DNA from 4 places in the Pantoea sp. Lij88 genome. Region 4 is predicted to be linked to each of the others. Evidence: predicted binding sites of a transcription regulator. Region 4 holds the regulator's gene; each other region holds the start of a gene.
The links. The regulator LexA, encoded in region 4, represses DNA repair genes until DNA is damaged. The targets are predictions, from matches to a motif close to TNCTGTATGTACATACAGNA.

Region 1: PU624_RS16320 (DNA translocase FtsK 4TM domain-containing protein) is a predicted target of LexA. The motif match lies at 2,434-2,453, and genes of this name have one in related genera.
Region 2: umuD (translesion error-prone DNA polymerase V autoproteolytic subunit) is a predicted target of LexA. The motif match lies at 2,658-2,677, and genes of this name have one in related genera.
Region 3: uvrB (excinuclease ABC subunit UvrB) is a predicted target of LexA. The motif match lies at 1,827-1,846, and genes of this name have one in related genera.

What each region holds. Positions count from the first base shown of each region.
Region 1 is NZ_CP118269.1:2,676,110-2,680,342, forward strand. It holds gene PU624_RS16320 (DNA translocase FtsK 4TM domain-containing protein) at 1-2,373, opposite strand, end outside; gene lrp (leucine-responsive transcriptional regulator Lrp) at 2,492-2,986, opposite strand; gene trxB (thioredoxin-disulfide reductase) at 3,507-4,233, shown strand, end outside.
Region 2 is NZ_CP118269.1:2,202,858-2,207,090, forward strand. It holds gene PU624_RS14050 (L-talarate/galactarate dehydratase) at 1-616, shown strand, start outside; gene PU624_RS14055 (MFS transporter) at 694-2,004, shown strand; gene umuD (translesion error-prone DNA polymerase V autoproteolytic subunit) at 2,217-2,636, opposite strand; gene PU624_RS14065 (hypothetical protein) at 2,974-3,225, shown strand; gene PU624_RS14070 (hypothetical protein) at 3,322-3,546, opposite strand; gene PU624_RS14075 (biofilm development regulator YmgB/AriR family protein) at 4,097-4,233, shown strand, end outside.
Region 3 is NZ_CP118269.1:2,815,849-2,820,081, forward strand. It holds gene uvrB (excinuclease ABC subunit UvrB) at 1-1,750, opposite strand, end outside; gene PU624_RS16970 (ABC transporter ATP-binding protein) at 2,643-3,365, shown strand; gene bioD (dethiobiotin synthase) at 3,369-4,040, opposite strand; gene bioC (malonyl-ACP O-methyltransferase BioC) at 4,037-4,233, opposite strand, start outside.
Region 4 is NZ_CP118269.1:3,707,957-3,712,189, reverse strand. It holds gene plsB (glycerol-3-phosphate 1-O-acyltransferase PlsB) at 1-1,421, opposite strand, end outside; gene PU624_RS21225 (diacylglycerol kinase) at 1,550-1,918, shown strand; gene lexA (transcriptional repressor LexA) at 2,024-2,638, shown strand; gene dinF (MATE family efflux transporter DinF) at 2,737-4,059, shown strand; gene PU624_RS21210 (CsbD family protein) at 4,225-4,233, shown strand, end outside.

The DNA.
Region 1 (4,233 bases), 1.0 Mb from region 4:
GACGGTCTGACGATGTTTGTTCGGCAGTTCCAGACCCACGTAAGGCTTGCCAGGAATGACTTCCACCACACGCACTGCGACCGTCGAGAGTGAACGCGCTAAATCGCGCGACAGGTTCGAAATACGCGCTGCTTTCACGCCTGGTGCCAGGTCCAGTTCGAAACGGGTGATAACCGGGCCAGGCGAGATGCCAACCACTTCAGCTTTGACGCGATAATCACCTAAGCGTGATTCGACCAGGCGGGCAGTCTGCTCAAGCGAGAACATATCAACCGGTTCTTCCTCGACAGGTGGAGCGGTCAGCAGATCCAGCGAAGGCAGTGGCGTGGAGGGTTTCTCCAGCGGCTGCTCATGACGCATCAGGAACGGATGAATCAGGCTGTCATGCAGTGAAGGTTTCGCCTCTTCAACCGGCTGAACCGGCGCCGCAGCTGGCGCGCCATAAGCAGGCGAAGAATAAGCCGGAGCCTGTGGTGCCGCTGGTGTGCTATAAGCGGGCGCTGCAGGCGCAGCATACACCGGCTCTGCAGGTTCTGAAGGCACACTATAGACAGGCTCTGTCGGGGCAAAGCTGGCAGGCGCAGGAACCTGAGCGGCTGCCTGAGGTCTTGAAACCTCACTCACCTGCTGCCACGGTTCGTGTGAAACCGCCGGGGCGTCCGGTTCTGGCGTCGCAGCAATGGTAAATAACGGTTCAGAAGGACCGTCATCCACCAGATCTTTCATCGGTGAAAAATCAAACGCTGAGGCAGTATCGATATTGAATACCGGCTCTTTTTTTACTTCTGGCTCATAGCGCTGCTGTTGCTGCTCGGCGAACTGACGCGCCAGTGCATCCTGCTGCTGCGCATCCTGCTCATCTTCCTCATCCTGCTGCCAGCTGGTGCCATAACGCTGCTGCTGTTCAGACTCGAAAGCCTGACGCAGTTCAGCCTGCTGCAGCGCCTCTTCAGCATCCGGTGCTGTAGAAACTGCTCCGGTCGGGGCTGTTTCGCTCTCTCCCGTTTTCGCTTTCTCTTCAGCCATGCGCTGAGAAGGCAACTTAATGCCATAAGAGGCGAGTTCACGACGGGTAGGCAGTTTTACCGGATTCGGACGCGGCAGCGCCGGTCCGATACCCTGCTTAACCTGTGGATTGAGATTGGTTTCAGGAGCTAAGTCGAAAACAGGTGCAGTACGCGTCGTTGCCGTTGCGGCTGTTGCAGCAGCAGCGGCGGTCGCAGCGGCTGGAGCCGCAGGGATCGCTGATGCGTCACGCCAGTTACCCATTTTAGGTTCGTCATCGTCGTAAGCACTGAACGAGGGCGCAGCCGGGGCTTCGTCCGGCATTTCAAAGTGATAAAGCGGTGGTGCGGCCGCAGGCGCTGGAGCACTCTGCGCCGGAGTCGGAGCAGTTGTTGCACCATAGGATGGAGGCGCGCTCGGTGCAGCTGCTGGTTGTGCTGGCGATGCTGGCGCAACTGGAGCAGATGCCGTATACGCCGCAGCAGCCGGTGCTGCAACAGCGGCAGGCGCAGGCGTTTCAGAAGCAGCGGGTGCAAGAGTCACCTCTGCAGCTTCCGCCGTCGCCGCTACCGCAGCACTGGTTGCTGCCGCCGCTTTAGCCAGCAACGGATCCGGCTGTGACGCTGCAGCGGCTGCACGTGGCGCAGAAAGCAGCACATCATCATCCTGATCCGCAGCATGGAGTTGAGGGACATCCACGTATTCATGCGCGTCCTGCTCGTCATCCTCTTCCTGCCAGGGTTCATCGTGACGCGAACGGTTGCTGGCAAACGTCAGCACGCCCATCACCACGCCACCGATTCTTTCTGCAATGGTGAGCCATGACCAGCCGGTATAAAGGGTAATGCCCGCCGCCCATACGCAGAGCAGCATCAGCGTACCACCAGCCGGACTGAACCAGGGGGCAATCGCGTTACTCACCAGGCTGCCAATCACGCCGCCCGAGGCAAAATACCAGATATCATCGGCGTTCAGCGCCGCCATACCACAGGTCGTCACCACCAGCGCAAGGACGCCAATTAAGCGCAGCCCGACGGCAAAGTAGTCAAAATAGTCCTGGCTATCGCGCTGACGGAAAGCAATCCAGCACAGACCCAGGATGACAGGAGGAATGGCGTACGCCATCACACCAAAAATGAAGAGTAAGGTGTCAGCCAGCCAGGCACCGACGCTGCCGCCGATATTATGGATAGGTTCATGCCAGGCCGTTTGCGACCAGCTCGGGTCGGAAGGGTTAAAACTGACCAGTGAAACCATCAGGTAGATGGCAAACAGCGCCACCAGAATAAGCAACGCTTCCAGCAGACGACGTCCACTGCTCAGCGATTGTAACGAAACGTCTTTATCTTCTGTATATTCCTGGCTCAAGAGGACTCTCCAGGTGCCTGTAAAGTAAGAAGCAACAGCGTCGGGCAAGCCCGACGCTGATCCTGTATGAATTCACAGGAGTGTACCGAAATCTCACAGGTTTTGCACCTGCCCCGCATCAGCGAGTTTTGATCACCAGTCGATTGCTCTGTTTGACCTCTTCCATCACCACATAAGTTCGCGTGTCGTTTACGCCCGGCAGGCGCAACAGGGTTTCACCCAGTAGCTTACGGTAGGCAGACATATCAGGTACGCGCGTTTTCAGCAGGTAGTCGAAATCGCCGGAAACGAGGTGACACTCTTGAGTTTCCTCAAGTTTTTGCACAGCGGCGTTAAATTGCTCAAACACATCCGGCGCACCACGATTCAGAGTAATCTCAACGAATACCAGCAGAGACGCATCCAGATAGTGCGGGTTTAACTGCGCGGTGTAGCCAAGAATAAATCCCTGACGTTCGAGACGACGCACGCGCTCAAGACATGGCGTAGGTGATAAGCCCACGCGTTTGGAAAGCTCTACGTTTGAAATGCGACCATCTTTCTGAAGTTCATTCAGAATGTTCCTGTCAATTCTGTCGAGGTCTTTCCCGGGGCGTTTCTTATTGTCTACCATTATTATTGTCTCTCTTAATTCCTTCCCTTTACCTGCCACGCCCTGAAAACGCTCATTGTTCGGGGCATTTTTGAAGTGAGCTAACAGAGCCTGTGTTCTGATTCCTATCGATATGACGCATGTTGTCTGTCCACATCATGCGTCATTATCCATATCAGGCTGCTTTTATTCGGCGTTAAGTGCAAAACAGGCGAGGAAAACCTGTTTTGTTCCGATAAATGTTATTCGCTTCTGATAATGTTTTCGCAAAAGCGCAGGCGATTGTCAAAGTAAAATCACCAAATTCAGGACAAGATGCCAGACAGACCGCTGGGTATCTGTTTTTAAATGAGTATTTTTCCACTTTTGCACCCGTTCAGCCCGAGTTTTGCCCCCTTTTGGCGCATTGGCCAGGCAAAAACGCCGCTCATCGTCTACGCCGTTTGCAGCTATCGTTAACAAAATTGGCTAAGCCTTGTCATTGTCGCCGGATATTCCCTACAATCGCAGGTTATGTCAGCCGAATGAAACTGAGGAACGCATGAGTACGGCCAAACACAGTAAGTTACTCATTCTGGGCTCCGGCCCAGCGGGTTATACCGCAGCCGTTTATGCTGCACGCGCCAACCTGAACCCGGTGCTGATCACCGGTCTGGAAAAAGGCGGACAGCTGACCACCACGACTGAAGTGGAAAACTGGCCGGGCGACCCGCACGATCTGACAGGTCCATCGCTGATGGAGCGCATGCACGAGCATGCCGAAAAATTTAATACTGAGATCATTTTCGATCACATCCACACCGTGGATCTGCAGAACCGTCCGTTCACCCTCACTGGTGACAGCGGCGTCTACACGGCAGATGCGTTGATCATTGCCACCGGTGCGTCAGCGCGTTACCTGGGTCTGCCCTCTGAAGAGGCGTTCAAAGGCAAAGGCGTTTCCGCCTGCGCAACCTGTGACGGCTTCTTCTATCGCAACCAGAAAGTCGCGGTGATTGGCGGCGGCAACACGGCCGTCGAAGAAGCACTCTACCTGGCTAACATTGCAGCTGAAGTGCACCTGATTCACCGTCGTGACAGCTTCCGTGCAGAGAAGATTCTGATTGACCGCCTGATGGAAAAAGTGCGCAACGGCAATATCGTGCTGCACACCCATCGCACGCTGGAAGAAGTGGTAGGCGATCAGATGGGCGTGACCGGTCTGACGCTGCGTTCTACCCAGAACGATGAGACAGAAGCGCTGGAAGTCGCAGGTCTGTTTGTCGCTA
Region 2 (4,233 bases), 1.5 Mb from region 4:
TAAGCTGAAAGTAGGACAACCTGACTGTGCCGAAGATCTTCGCCGGTTAACCGCAGTACGTGAAGCGCTTGGCGATGATTTCCCGTTAATGGTTGACGCTAACCAGCAGTGGGATCGCGAAACGGCTATGCGTATGGGACGCAAAATGGAGCAGTTCAATCTCATCTGGATTGAAGAACCTCTCGATGCTTACGACATCGAAGGTCATGCTCAGCTGGCTGCCGCGCTGGATACCCCTATTGCGACCGGGGAAATGCTGACCAGTTTCCGTGAGCATGAGCAACTGATTCTGGGCAATGCCAGCGATTTCGTGCAGCCTGACGCGCCGCGTGTCGGCGGGATTTCGCCCTTCCTGAAGATTATGGATCTGGCGGCGAAGCATGGCCGTAAACTGGCACCGCACTTTGCGATGGAGGTGCATCTGCATCTCTCCGCGGCTTACCCACTGGAGCCGTGGCTGGAACACTTTGAATGGCTGAACCCCTTGTTCAACGAGCAGCTGGAGCTGCGCGATGGCCGCATGTGGATTTCTGATCGACATGGTCTGGGCTTCACACTGAGTGAGCAGGCACGCCGCTGGACACAATTAACCTGTGAATTTGGCAAACGCCCTTAACACGACAGGCGGGAATCATTCATTCCCGCGCCTCTTACCTTACACAATGCATTCTGCCCTTGTCTGAGGAGTAGATAATGAAAAAAATAATAAAGCGCACAAAAGTGCGTTACACCATTCTTATGTTTTTATTTATTGCTACAGTATTTAATTACGCAGATCGTGCAACCCTGTCGGTGGTTGCCCCAATAATAAGTAAAGAATTAGGCTTTGATCCGGAATCGATGGGTCTGGCCTTCTCCTCATTTGGTATTGCCTATGTCATTATGCAACTACCCGGTGGCTGGCTACTGGATCGCTACGGCTCACGACTGGTTTACGGTTGCGCATTAATTGGCTGGTCGCTGGTCACCATGTTTCAGGGAACCATTTATCTGTACGCTAGTCCCTTGTTTGTCCTCATTATTCTTCGTCTGCTGATGGGTGCGATTGAGGCCCCTGCTTTTCCAGCGAACAGTCGCTTAAGCGTACAGTGGTTTCCCAATAATGAACGTGGCTTCGTGACGTCGGTTTATCAAGCCGCGCAATATATCTCGCTGGGTATTATTACTCCGCTGATGACCATTATTCTGCATAATTTAAGCTGGCATTTTGTCTTCTATTACATTGGCGCGACTGGCGTGATCCTCGGTATATTCTGGTTAATTAAAGTCAAAGACCCCATGCATCATCCAGAAGTTAACCAGGAAGAGATTGACTATATTCGTCATGGTGGTGGAGAACCGATGCTGGGCAGTAAAAAGGATCCTCAGAAAATAACGTTCGCACAGTTCAGAACCGTCTGTATTAACCGGATGATGATCGGCGTTTACATCGGACAGTTCTGCGCCACCTCCATCACCTGGTTCTTCCTGACCTGGTTCCCGACTTATCTGTACCAGGCGAAAGGAATGTCAATTCTGAAAGTTGGCTTTGTGGCCAGTATTCCGGCCATTGCGGGTTTCACTGGCGGCCTGCTGGGTGGGGTCTTCTCTGACTGGCTGCTCAAACGCGGCTGTAGCCTGACCATGGCGCGTAAATTGCCTGTCATCTGCGGCATGTTACTCTCCTGTGTGATTATCATCGCCAACTACACCTCTTCAGAATTTGTCGTTATTGCTGCGATGAGCCTGGCTTTTTTTGCAAAAGGATTTGGTAACCTGGGCTGGTGCGTACTCAGCGACACTTCACCGAAGGACGTTCTGGGTCTGGCTGGCGGTGTATTTAACATGTGCGGCAATATGGCAAGCATCGTGACCCCTTTGGTTATCGGTGTGATTCTCGCCAATACCCAGTCGTTCGACTTCGCCATTTTATATGTCGGTTCAATGGGACTCATTGGCCTGATTTCGTATCTGTTTATCGTCGGTCCGTTAGAACGGATTACGCTGGCCGCGTCTGCAGCCTGATTGTCTTTACAGGGAACGCTTCGCCCGCTGTTCCGGCAGTGTATTGCGTCGGAACAGCGATTTTTATTGGTATGGCCTGAGATCAGATCTCCTTACTCGCGCCACATCCTGCAGATGAATAGCATCGAATCAGCCCACGCTTCTCATCACTCACATCGGTGTCTGACAGCGCCAGGCATAAAAGCAGTTCACACCGACCAGCGCGAACATGATCAGTGTGTCGCTTTAATGACAAAGGTCACCACGCCAAACACCTCCAGCGCATCTTCGGTCTGGATAGCGATCGGTTTAAATTTGTTGTTCATCGGCATCAGTTGCAGGCAGGGATGAAGCTGGAGACGTTTAACGGTGAATTCGCCATCGACGGCGGCGACCACGATGTCGCCGTGTGAGGCGGTGAGGGAGCTGTCGACCACCAGCATGTCACCATCGTTAATGCCCGCCTCAATCATCGACTCACCGCTGACCCGGACAAAATAGGTGGCGCTGGGGTGCTGAACCATCAGCGCATTGAGATCGATACGTTGCTCGACATAATCCTGCGCCGGGGAGGGAAATCCACAGGGCACACGTTCGATATAAAGCGGTAACGGCATAACGGCGCGAATGTCCGCAGGTTTAATGAATTCCATAATATCACTCCTTTTTCAAATTACTGTATATAAATACAGTAATAGCTAATCCCTCTTTTAATCAAGTCACAGAAAAGTTTTTTAAGCGAAGGGGTTGATGGTAATGCACTTTTTTTTAACCGCTTTTTTCGCATTGCCGCCAGAGTAAGCGGAAACGGGTTACTTTTGCCGCAGCACGGGAATATCCGCGTTTTTTTCTTCCAGTAGCTGACCTTATAAATTCAGCCGCTGATTATTCTGACTTAAGGAAAATCTGACAACGCCCCTCTGGCCATCGCGGAGGTTTGAATATTCAGCGCGGGCTGGTTATTCTGCTTTTTTTAAGCATGGAGGGGTTATGGCAGACGACGATCGAATCAAACATCTGGAAGAAGCCGTCGCGCAGCTGAAGGTTGAGACCACGGTATTAAAAGCGATACTCGGCCAGCAAATAGCGCTGAATAATCTCAATTACAAAGGGAAATTTGACGATGTGCTGGCGGCGCTGGCGAAAGAATATGCCGAACGGGGGCTGGAGGAAGGCAATAATCAGGCCATCCATGATGTCCTGCGTGAATATATTAAATATGAGCCGCCTGCAGTGGAATAAGCGACTTTCTGGCAGCGTCCGGTTGCCGGACATGACCGGCTCCTGAACGCTGCCACTTTCCAGACCTGCCCCGCCTCAGGCGCTGCGGGTCAGTGGTCAGGCCTGGCTGTCACTCTCCAGCGCATCCTGAATCGCATCGGCCAGATTACCAATTTCATTCGCCACAGCCTGCAGGTCCCAGGAGGTTTTTGAGCCAGTCGCCGACGTAGAGGCACTGACGGACTCCTTTGCCACTGACAGCGCAGCTGCCACAGCCACTGAACGTTTATGTTGTTCCTGCGTCACGCCCGCAGGCGGAATCGCGAAATAGTCGTGAACCATGATCATTTCCTTGTGATGAGTAAGGGCTCAACCTTAGCCTTCTGCATCAGGCGTGGGAAGTGAATTATGCGACGCAGGCTGTCAGACGGCCAGGATTGCAGCAGTACTGTTGCACTATGCGTTTTTTCTGCGCTAAAACCTGTACAGCTTTTGCAGGAATGCCCCAAAAAAAGCCGTTTTAGCGCTTTGTGGTGTCATCAGCAAAACTCTCTGCCTTTTCATCTGAAAACCCTGATTGCCCTGAAAATAACTTCAACGTCCTGTATTTAATGACTTAATCGGCAACAATCCCTTTGTACACCTTAAACATGCATTTCTGATACACCACCAACCAGTTAAATTTTGTCAAATTTCATTGTACAACTTTGCAATTCTTGTATAACTTTGTCTCGTGATGTTCAATCACTTGTAACGAAAGGTGCTTTGCACCGCATCTGAAGGTGTTGTGGATTTCCACCTTCAGATGCATTTTTTTTGCGTCAGCCGACAACCGGATCTGAATCGACGCATTCTCCCCCAATTTCTTATGAGGCCTGACATGCAAACAACGATGAATACAGAGTCTCAGATTTCTGATTACTTCATGAACTCTGGCACCGCTTTGACCACCGAAAAAGAGGTTATCGCGGCGGTCCACGCTGAACTTGCCCATTCAAAATCGCATGTCTCAGATAAAGACATTGTGCT
Region 3 (4,233 bases), 890 kb from region 4:
TGCCGTTCTGTTCGTTGTGCAGCTGCTGTTTCTCGCGGCGGCGCTCGGTCTCTTCAATGGCGCGGGCCATTGACGGCGTAATTTTATCGCCATAGAGAATCGCCTTACCGTTGATGTTACGTGCCGCACGACCGATGGTCTGAATCAGCGATCGTTCGGAACGCAGGAAGCCCTCTTTATCCGCATCCAGAATCGCCACCAGCGACACTTCCGGCATATCCAGCCCCTCACGCAGTAAGTTGATGCCCACCAGCACATCAAACTCACCCAGACGTAAGTCGCGGATAATCTCCATACGCTCTACGGTGTCGATGTCGGAGTGCAGATAACGCACCTTCTCGCCATGCTCAGAGAGATATTCGGTGAGATCTTCCGCCATACGTTTGGTCAGCACCGTCACCAGCACACGTTCGTTGATCTCCACGCGCTTACGGATTTCCGACAGCAGATCGTCGACCTGAGTACCGACCGGACGCACTTCGATAATCGGATCCAGCAGGCCGGTAGGACGCACCACCTGATCGACCACTTCATCGCCCGATTTTTCCAGCTCATATTTGCCCGGCGTCGCGGAGACATAGATGGTCTGCGGTGCCAGCGCCTCGAACTCTTCAAACTTCATCGGGCGGTTGTCCAGCGCCGACGGCAGGCGGAAGCCATACTCCACCAGCGTCTCTTTACGCGCCCGGTCGCCTTTGTACATGCCGCCAATCTGCGGAATGGTGACGTGCGACTCATCCACCACCAGCAGGCCATCAGCGGGCAGATAGTCAAACAGCGTTGGCGGTGCTTCGCCCGGTCCGCGTGCGGAGAGGTAGCGCGAGTAGTTCTCGATGCCGGAGCAGTAGCCCAGCTCACTCATCATCTCCAGGTCAAACTGGGTACGCTGGGTAATACGCTGCTCTTCCAGCAGCTTATTGTTCTCCAGCAGCACCCGGCGACGGTCCGCCAGCTCCACTTTGATATCTTCCATCGCCTGCAGAATACGCTCACGCGGCGTTACGTAGTGCGTCTTGGGGTAGATGGTAAAGCGCGGCACCACCGAATCAATCTGGCCGGTCAGCGGGTCAAACAGCGACAGACGCTCAACCTCTTCGTCAAACAGCTCGACGCGCAGCGCAATATCGTCCGACTCTGCCGGGAAGATATCGATCACTTCGCCACGCACGCGGAAGGTGCCGCGCTGGAACGCCTGATCGTTGCGGGTATATTGCAGCTCTGACAGGCGGCGCAGAATGCTGCGCTGATCGATGATCATGCCGCGGGTCAGGTGGAGCATCATTTTGAGATAGAGATCGGGATCGCCCAGACCGTAGATCGCCGACACCGACGCCACCACGATAACGTCGCGCCGCTCAAGCAGCGCCTTGGTGGCCGACAGACGCATCTGTTCGATGTGTTCGTTCACCGACGCATCCTTTTCGATAAAGGTATCGGAGCTCGGGACATAGGCTTCAGGCTGATAGTAATCGTAGTAAGAGACGAAAAACTCGACGGCATTATCCGGGAAAAATTCTTTCATCTCGCCGTAGAGCTGGGCAGCCAGCGTCTTGTTCGGTGCCAGCACCATCGTCGGGCGATTGAGGTCGGCAATGACGTTGGCGACGGTAAAGGTTTTCCCGGAGCCGGTTACGCCTAATAAGGTCTGATGGGCCAGTCCATCCTCCAGCCCCTCTTCCAGGCGACGAATCGCCTCAGGCTGGTCGCCAGAAGGTTTAAAGGCGGAATTCAGTTTAAAAGCTTTGGTCATGAATGCGGTTCCTGCTGGAGAAGTCGGCGGGCAGGCACTTATTTTACTCTGCTATGGTGATTTTGCCAGAAAATAATACTGGATATAAAAACAGTAATGATGCACTGTTAACGCCAGCACCAGGGTACTTTTCACCCCTGCAATCGGGTCACACGGGTGCAAAGGTCGTTGCGCAATGTTATCCCCAGGCAGGGATCAGATTTAACATTTGTCAATAGACCGTCACAAAATTACAGTTCGGTTACCTGACAGATAATTCGCAGGCTTGTTTTTTGATAACCAACTGATTTTATTGATTTAAGCCTATAAGGCCAGATTCTCGTCATTATGTTACCAGGCCGCGTATTTCCTCGCTTCCAACTGGTTTTCATTACCTAATGCACAAGGTTATCCACAGGAATGGTGGATAAGTGATGGCAGCCCCGCCGCCATCAGCTGTGTATAATTTTTCCCTGCCCTTCCCTCACCGTGAAAATAATTTTTTTTGCGTTAAATTTCGCAGCGGCTGCTGACGGAATATTCTGCATTTTTAATCTGTCGCCTGGCGCAGTGCGCAAATTTCCGCCATTCCACTACGATTCTTAATCAGAGTTGTTGCCTCTTCACAGCACGTCTGCACCAGAAACAGCGCCCTGAGGCACTGCAAAAGTGCAGCGTCGTGACCACCGTGGAGAATTGATAAGTTTTTCTCACCTTTTAGCCCTGAAATCCCGCATTCCGGCAGAAATCAGGTCCGTTTTTAGATCTGGCCTGGGAATTGCAGGACTCACTGGCGTCACCGCGCGTCACGCGCACTGTGCTGCAATGGCGAGGCTGCCGTTGCTGATGACTTGTTTGCCAGACGACAGAGAGCGGATGCAATCAGGCTAATGATCGGGAAGGAGAGTGTCAGATGCTGAGTCTACGTTCGGTAAATCAATTTTATGGTCAAAACCATATTCTGTGGGATGTGGACCTGGATCTGTCGCCTGGCACCTGCACCGGCGTTCTGGGCCGCCCTGGTATGGGAAAAACCACGCTGGTGAACTGCATCATGGGCAGACTGCCGATTAACAGCGGCTCGATCTCCTGGAAAGAGGACGGTTCCCCGCCGGAAGATCTGCTGCTGCAACCGGCAGAGCAGCGGGCGCAGATGGGAATTGGCTATGTGCCGCAGGGCCGCCATATTTTCACCCAGATGAGCGTGGAAGATAACCTGCTGATTGCGTTGCTGGCGGGCGCCAGCCAGCGCGATCGCCATCGCGCTATTCCCGAAATGGTGTTCGATCTGTTCCCGGCGCTCTACTCACTGCGCCAGCAGCGCAGCGGCGATTTGCCGATCGATCAGCAGCAACAGCTGGCCCTGGCGCGCGCGCTGGTGCTGCAGCCCAAACTGCTGATTCTGGATGAGCCGACCGACGGGATGTCGCCGTGGCTGGAAGAGGAGATGGGCAACCTGATCCGCCGCCTTAACCTCGACTACGGGCTGACCATCCTGCTGCTGGAGCAGCGCCTGTCGCTGATCCGTCGCGTGGCGGACTATTTCCTGCTGCTGCACCGCGGCCGCAATGTGGCGCAGGGCAGCATGGAGCAGCTGGATGATCACACCGTCGATAAATGGCTGACGGTCGCCTGAGACTTACTCCGGCAACGTCAGATACTGCCCACAGGACGCCTGCTGCGCCGCATCGGTGAGGTACGGAATCGTGCCCAGACAGGGCGCAGGCAGTCGGTTTTTCAGGCTGGTGAGATATTCCTGATAGCGTTTACCCGGCGGTTCGACCGTGTTGGCGATCCAGCCCACCAATGGCAGGCCGCGCGCCCGCACCGCCTCGGCGGTGAGCATCGCGTGATTGATGCAGCCGAGCTTTATTCCCACCACCAGAATCACAGGCAGCTTTTCGCTGACCACCCAGTCCGCGTAGGTGTGCGTCTCTGACAGCGGGGTGTACCAGCCGCCCGCGCCCTCGACCAGAATCCAGTCTGCCAGCGGTTCCAGCGCCGCCAGACCCGCCGACAGCGCCAGATGCGTAATCGGCCTGCCCTCTTCCGCGCTGACGATGTGCGGCGAGGTCGGCTCCATAAACGCCAGCGGGTTCACCTGCTGATAGCTTAGCGGCACGCTGCTGAAGCGCTGCAGGGCCAGCGCATCGCTGTTACGGATCCCCTCTGGCGTCATCTCACATCCTGACGCCACCGGCTTATAGCCCGCACTGCGAAAGCCCGCTGCGGTGGCCGCCTGCAACAGTGCGCCGCTGGCAACCGTTTTCCCGACTTCGGTGTCGGTGCCGGTAATAAAAAACCGATTCATGAAAGCGTGACTCCGTAAATTAAATGGTAACTCAGGCGATAGCCGTGCCGATCGCGCGGCCAGTGCGCCTCTAACTGATTAAGCCGTTGTCGGGTGACTCTCTGCCCGTCGCGGCCCTGATGCAGATGGGTCGCCCCGATCCCCTTCAGGGATCGCATGGCGCTGAGCGCATCGGGGAAATGCAGGGTCACCA
Region 4 (4,233 bases):
AGCGGCTCGCCAAAGTTAACGTAACCCTGACCGAGATTGCGCAGCTTGCGTAAGCCACGCACCATCTGCATGAAGCCCTCTTTCTCTTTTGCCGCACCGCGCAGTTCTTTGGCGTACGTACCCACTTCCATCACATGCTCATAGCCAATGTAGATGGGTACCAGCGTGATCGGACGATTACCGCCGCGCAGCATCGCCTGCAGCGTCATGGCTAAGGTGCCGGTTTTAGGGTCCAGCAGGCGACCGGTACGTGAACGGCCTCCTTCGACAAAGTACTCAACTGAATAGCCGCGGGTGAACAGCTCGCCGAGATATTCGCGGAACACCGTGGCGTAGAGCTTATTGCCTTTAAAGGTACGACGAATAAAGAAGGCGCCCAGACGACGGAAAATCGGGCCGGCTGGCCAGAAGTTGAGATTGATACCGGCTGCAATGTGCGGCGGCACCAGACCCTGATGATAGAGCACATAGGAGAGCAGCAGATAATCCATGTGGCTGCGATGGCAGGGCACATAGACAATCTCGTGGCCATCCTGCGCCAGCTGACGAACCTTTTCGCCGCCATTGACGTTGATGCCCTGATAGAGACGACTCCAGAGCCAGCCCATCACACGGTCGGTGACGCGAATGGCTTCGTAGGAAAAGTTTGCAGCGATCTCCTCCATCATCTCGACGGCGTTCTGCTGCGCTTTCTCATGGGAGATTTTTTTGCTGCGTGCTTCATCTTCAACGGCTTTTTCAATCGCTTTGGATTGCAGCAGACGATTAAACAGATCCTGACGCGCCGGTAAACGCGGGCCAATTGCCGCCAGTCGCTGACGGGCAAAATGGATGCGTGCCACACGAGCCAGCTTCTGAGCAATCGACTTATCCGTACCGTGTTCCGTGGCCATGCGGCGCAATGAGACGGTCGGCGAGAAGCGGACGAAACTGTCGCGTCCATGCCAGATCACGGCAAAGAACTTCTGCACGCCGTTCAGCAACCGCAGATGTGGCGTGGGTTCGCCCTGAACTTCACGTCCTGGTGCGCGGCCAAACATCACGGTGACCGGCAGCATTTGAATATCGAGCTTAGGGTTATTGCGATGCAGGTCCAGGTAATCGTGAAAGATTTTTACCGATTCCACGCTGGGCACAAAATAGGGGAAGACGCGCGGGCCATCATGGATAAATACGTGGCGCGGCAGCAGTGAACCATCAATCTCCAGCGGAGAAAGCGGGTCGGGCAGATGATGCCGCAGACACTGTGCGCGTAAAGTCAGTAAGTCGGCCTTCGAATCGTAAGGCAAAACATACATAATAGGTCGGGTCGGATCCAGACCATGTTCAGACACGGGATCGGCCGGAATGGCCTTACTTTTTACCAAAAACGACAGTGGTAAATTAAGCAATTTGTAATAGAGTTTACGCCAACCTGACATAGACAACATGAAGCCTCTTGTTAGCAAAGCGCCGCAAGCATAGCAGAAAGTGCAGCGAAGATCTGTGGTGGTGCCAATTGCACGCAGCCCAGACATTGACGTCAATCCGATGAAAGGGTTCCCACATCATGGCAAATAATGCCACCGGACTTATCAGAATAGTAAAAGCCGCAGGTTACTCATGGCAGGGACTGCGCGCCGCCTGGCAACATGAAGCGGCGTTTCGCCAGGAAGCACTGGCTGCGCTGGCCGCTATTATTATCGCGTGCTGGCTGGATGTCGATGTGATCTCCCGCATCCTGATGATTGGGGCGGTGGTGCTGGTGGTCATTGTCGAAATCCTCAATAGTGCCATTGAAGCGGTGGTTGACCGCATCGGTCAGGAGCACCATCCCCTGGCGGGCCGGGCAAAAGACATGGGCTCGGCGGCGGTACTGATCAGCATCATACTGGCCCTGTTTGTCTGGGTCGCGCTGCTCTGGACACATTTGCGATAAGCCTTCCATAACGCGCCTGAGGGCGCGTTTTCCCTGACAATCGGTTTCCATTTCGCCAATACCTGTATATACTCACAGCGACTGTATAAACAACCAGGGGGCGGGATGAAAGCATTAACCAGCAGGCAGCAGCAGGTCTATGACCTGATTCGCGACCATATTTCTTCAACAGGCATGCCGCCTACGCGTGCAGAGATTGCCGCGCAGCTGGGCTTCCGTTCGCCAAATGCGGCAGAAGAGCATCTGAAAGCGCTGGCGCGTAAAGGCGTCATCGAGATCGTTTCCGGTGCATCGCGCGGCATTCGTCTGTTAATGGAAGAAGAGGTTTCAGAAGGGCTACCGCTGATTGGCCGGGTTGCTGCCGGTGAGCCGATCATGGCGCAGGAACATATCGAAACCCACTACAAAGTGGATCCGGGCCTGTTCAAGCCGTCTGCCGATTTCCTGCTGCGCGTCAGCGGAATGTCGATGAAAGATATCGGGATTATGGATGGCGACCTGCTCGCGGTACATAAAACCCAGGATGTGCGCAACGGCCAGGTTGTGGTTGCCCGCATTGATGATGAAGTGACCGTTAAACGCTGGAAAAAGCAGGGTGCTATCGTGCATCTTCTGCCGGAAAACAGCGATTTCGACCCGATTGTTGTCGATACCCGTGCACAGTCGCTGACCATTGAAGGTCTGGCAGTGGGCGTGGTGCGCAACGGCGAGTGGCTCTGATTCTGAGGGCTGCGTGCATTCGCCTTTTCTGATGCTATTCTGTCTGCCCTAATTTTGTCGCCTGCTTAACGGCAGCGACACTGAGCACGGAACGGCGAATGCGCTTTATCACGGCAACGGATAAAAATCTCTGGCGGCTTGCGCTGCCGATGATCCTTTCAAATATCACCGTTCCTTTACTGGGAGTGGTCGATACTGCAGTTATTGGTCATCTCGACAGCCCTGTCTATCTTGGCGGGGTTGCGGTCGGGACCACAGTGACCAGCTTCCTCTTTATGCTGCTGCTTTTCCTTCGAATGAGTACCACTGGCCTTACGGCGCAGGCATTTGGTGCGGGCGATAAAGCCGCTCTGGCACGCGCGCTGACGCAGCCGCTGATTATTGCGCTGCTGGCAGGTGTACTGTTCATCGCTTTGCGTTATCCGATTATTCAGCTGGCGACCCATCTGGTTGGCGGCAATCCTGATGTACTGGAACAGGCGGCGCTGTTTATTCAGATTCGCTGGCTCAGTGCGCCTGCCACCCTGGCAAACCTGGTCATACTGGGCTGGCTGCTGGGCGTGCAGTATGCACGCGCGCCGGTGATCCTGCTGGTGGTGGGCAATCTGGTGAACATCGTGCTCGATCTCTGGCTGGTGATGGGGCTGCACTGGGGTGTCGCGGGGGCGGCAACCGCCACGGCGCTGGCGGAGTACATCACGCTGATCGTCGGCGGCATCATGGTCTGGCGGGTGTTAAAGCTACGCGGTATTTCGCTAAGCCTGCTGAAGCAGAGCTGGCGCGGTGACAGCGGACGGCTGCTGCGACTGAACCGTGACATCATGCTGCGCTCTCTGATGCTGCAGCTCTGTTTCGCCTCCCTGACCGTGCTGGGCGCGCGACTGGGTCCGGACGTGGTGGCGGTTAACGCGGTGTTGCTGATGTTCATTACCTTCACGGCCTACGCGCTGGATGGCTTTGCCTACGCGGTTGAAGCGTTTGCCGGCGAAGCGCACGGCGCAAAAAATGGCAGCAAACTAATGCTGGTCTGGCACTCTGCCTGTCGGCAGGCGGTGGTGGTGGCGCTGTTCTTCTCACTGGTCTATGCCATTTTTGGCCCGCAGATCGTTACTTTGCTGACCTCTCTTGAGTCACTCCAGCAGACAGCTGACCGCTACCTGGTCTGGCAGGTCATCATGCCGCTGATCGGCGTCTGGTGTTATCTGCTGGATGGGATGTTCATCGGCGCGACGCGCGGACGCGAAATGCGTAACAGCATGGTTGTGGCGGCGGCCGGCTACTTTCTGACGCTGCTCAGCGTACCGGTGCTGGGTAACCACGGCCTGTGGCTGGCGGTGACGGTTTTCCTGGCGCTGCGCGGCCTGTCTCTGTGGTTCATCTGGCGTAAGCACTGGCGTCAGAACAGCTGGTTTGACGCCTGATTCTGCGGGGCTGACTCAGAGTGATACAGATTATTCCGTATTATTCCACGGTTATTAAATTGGCTACTACAATTAACTTTAAGCAGCGCAGTTAACCAGCGCTTTATATCGTTATTTTGTTAAGTAGCAAGATAATCATTAAACCCCGAGGATTGAAGGTCTGCCATGAATAAA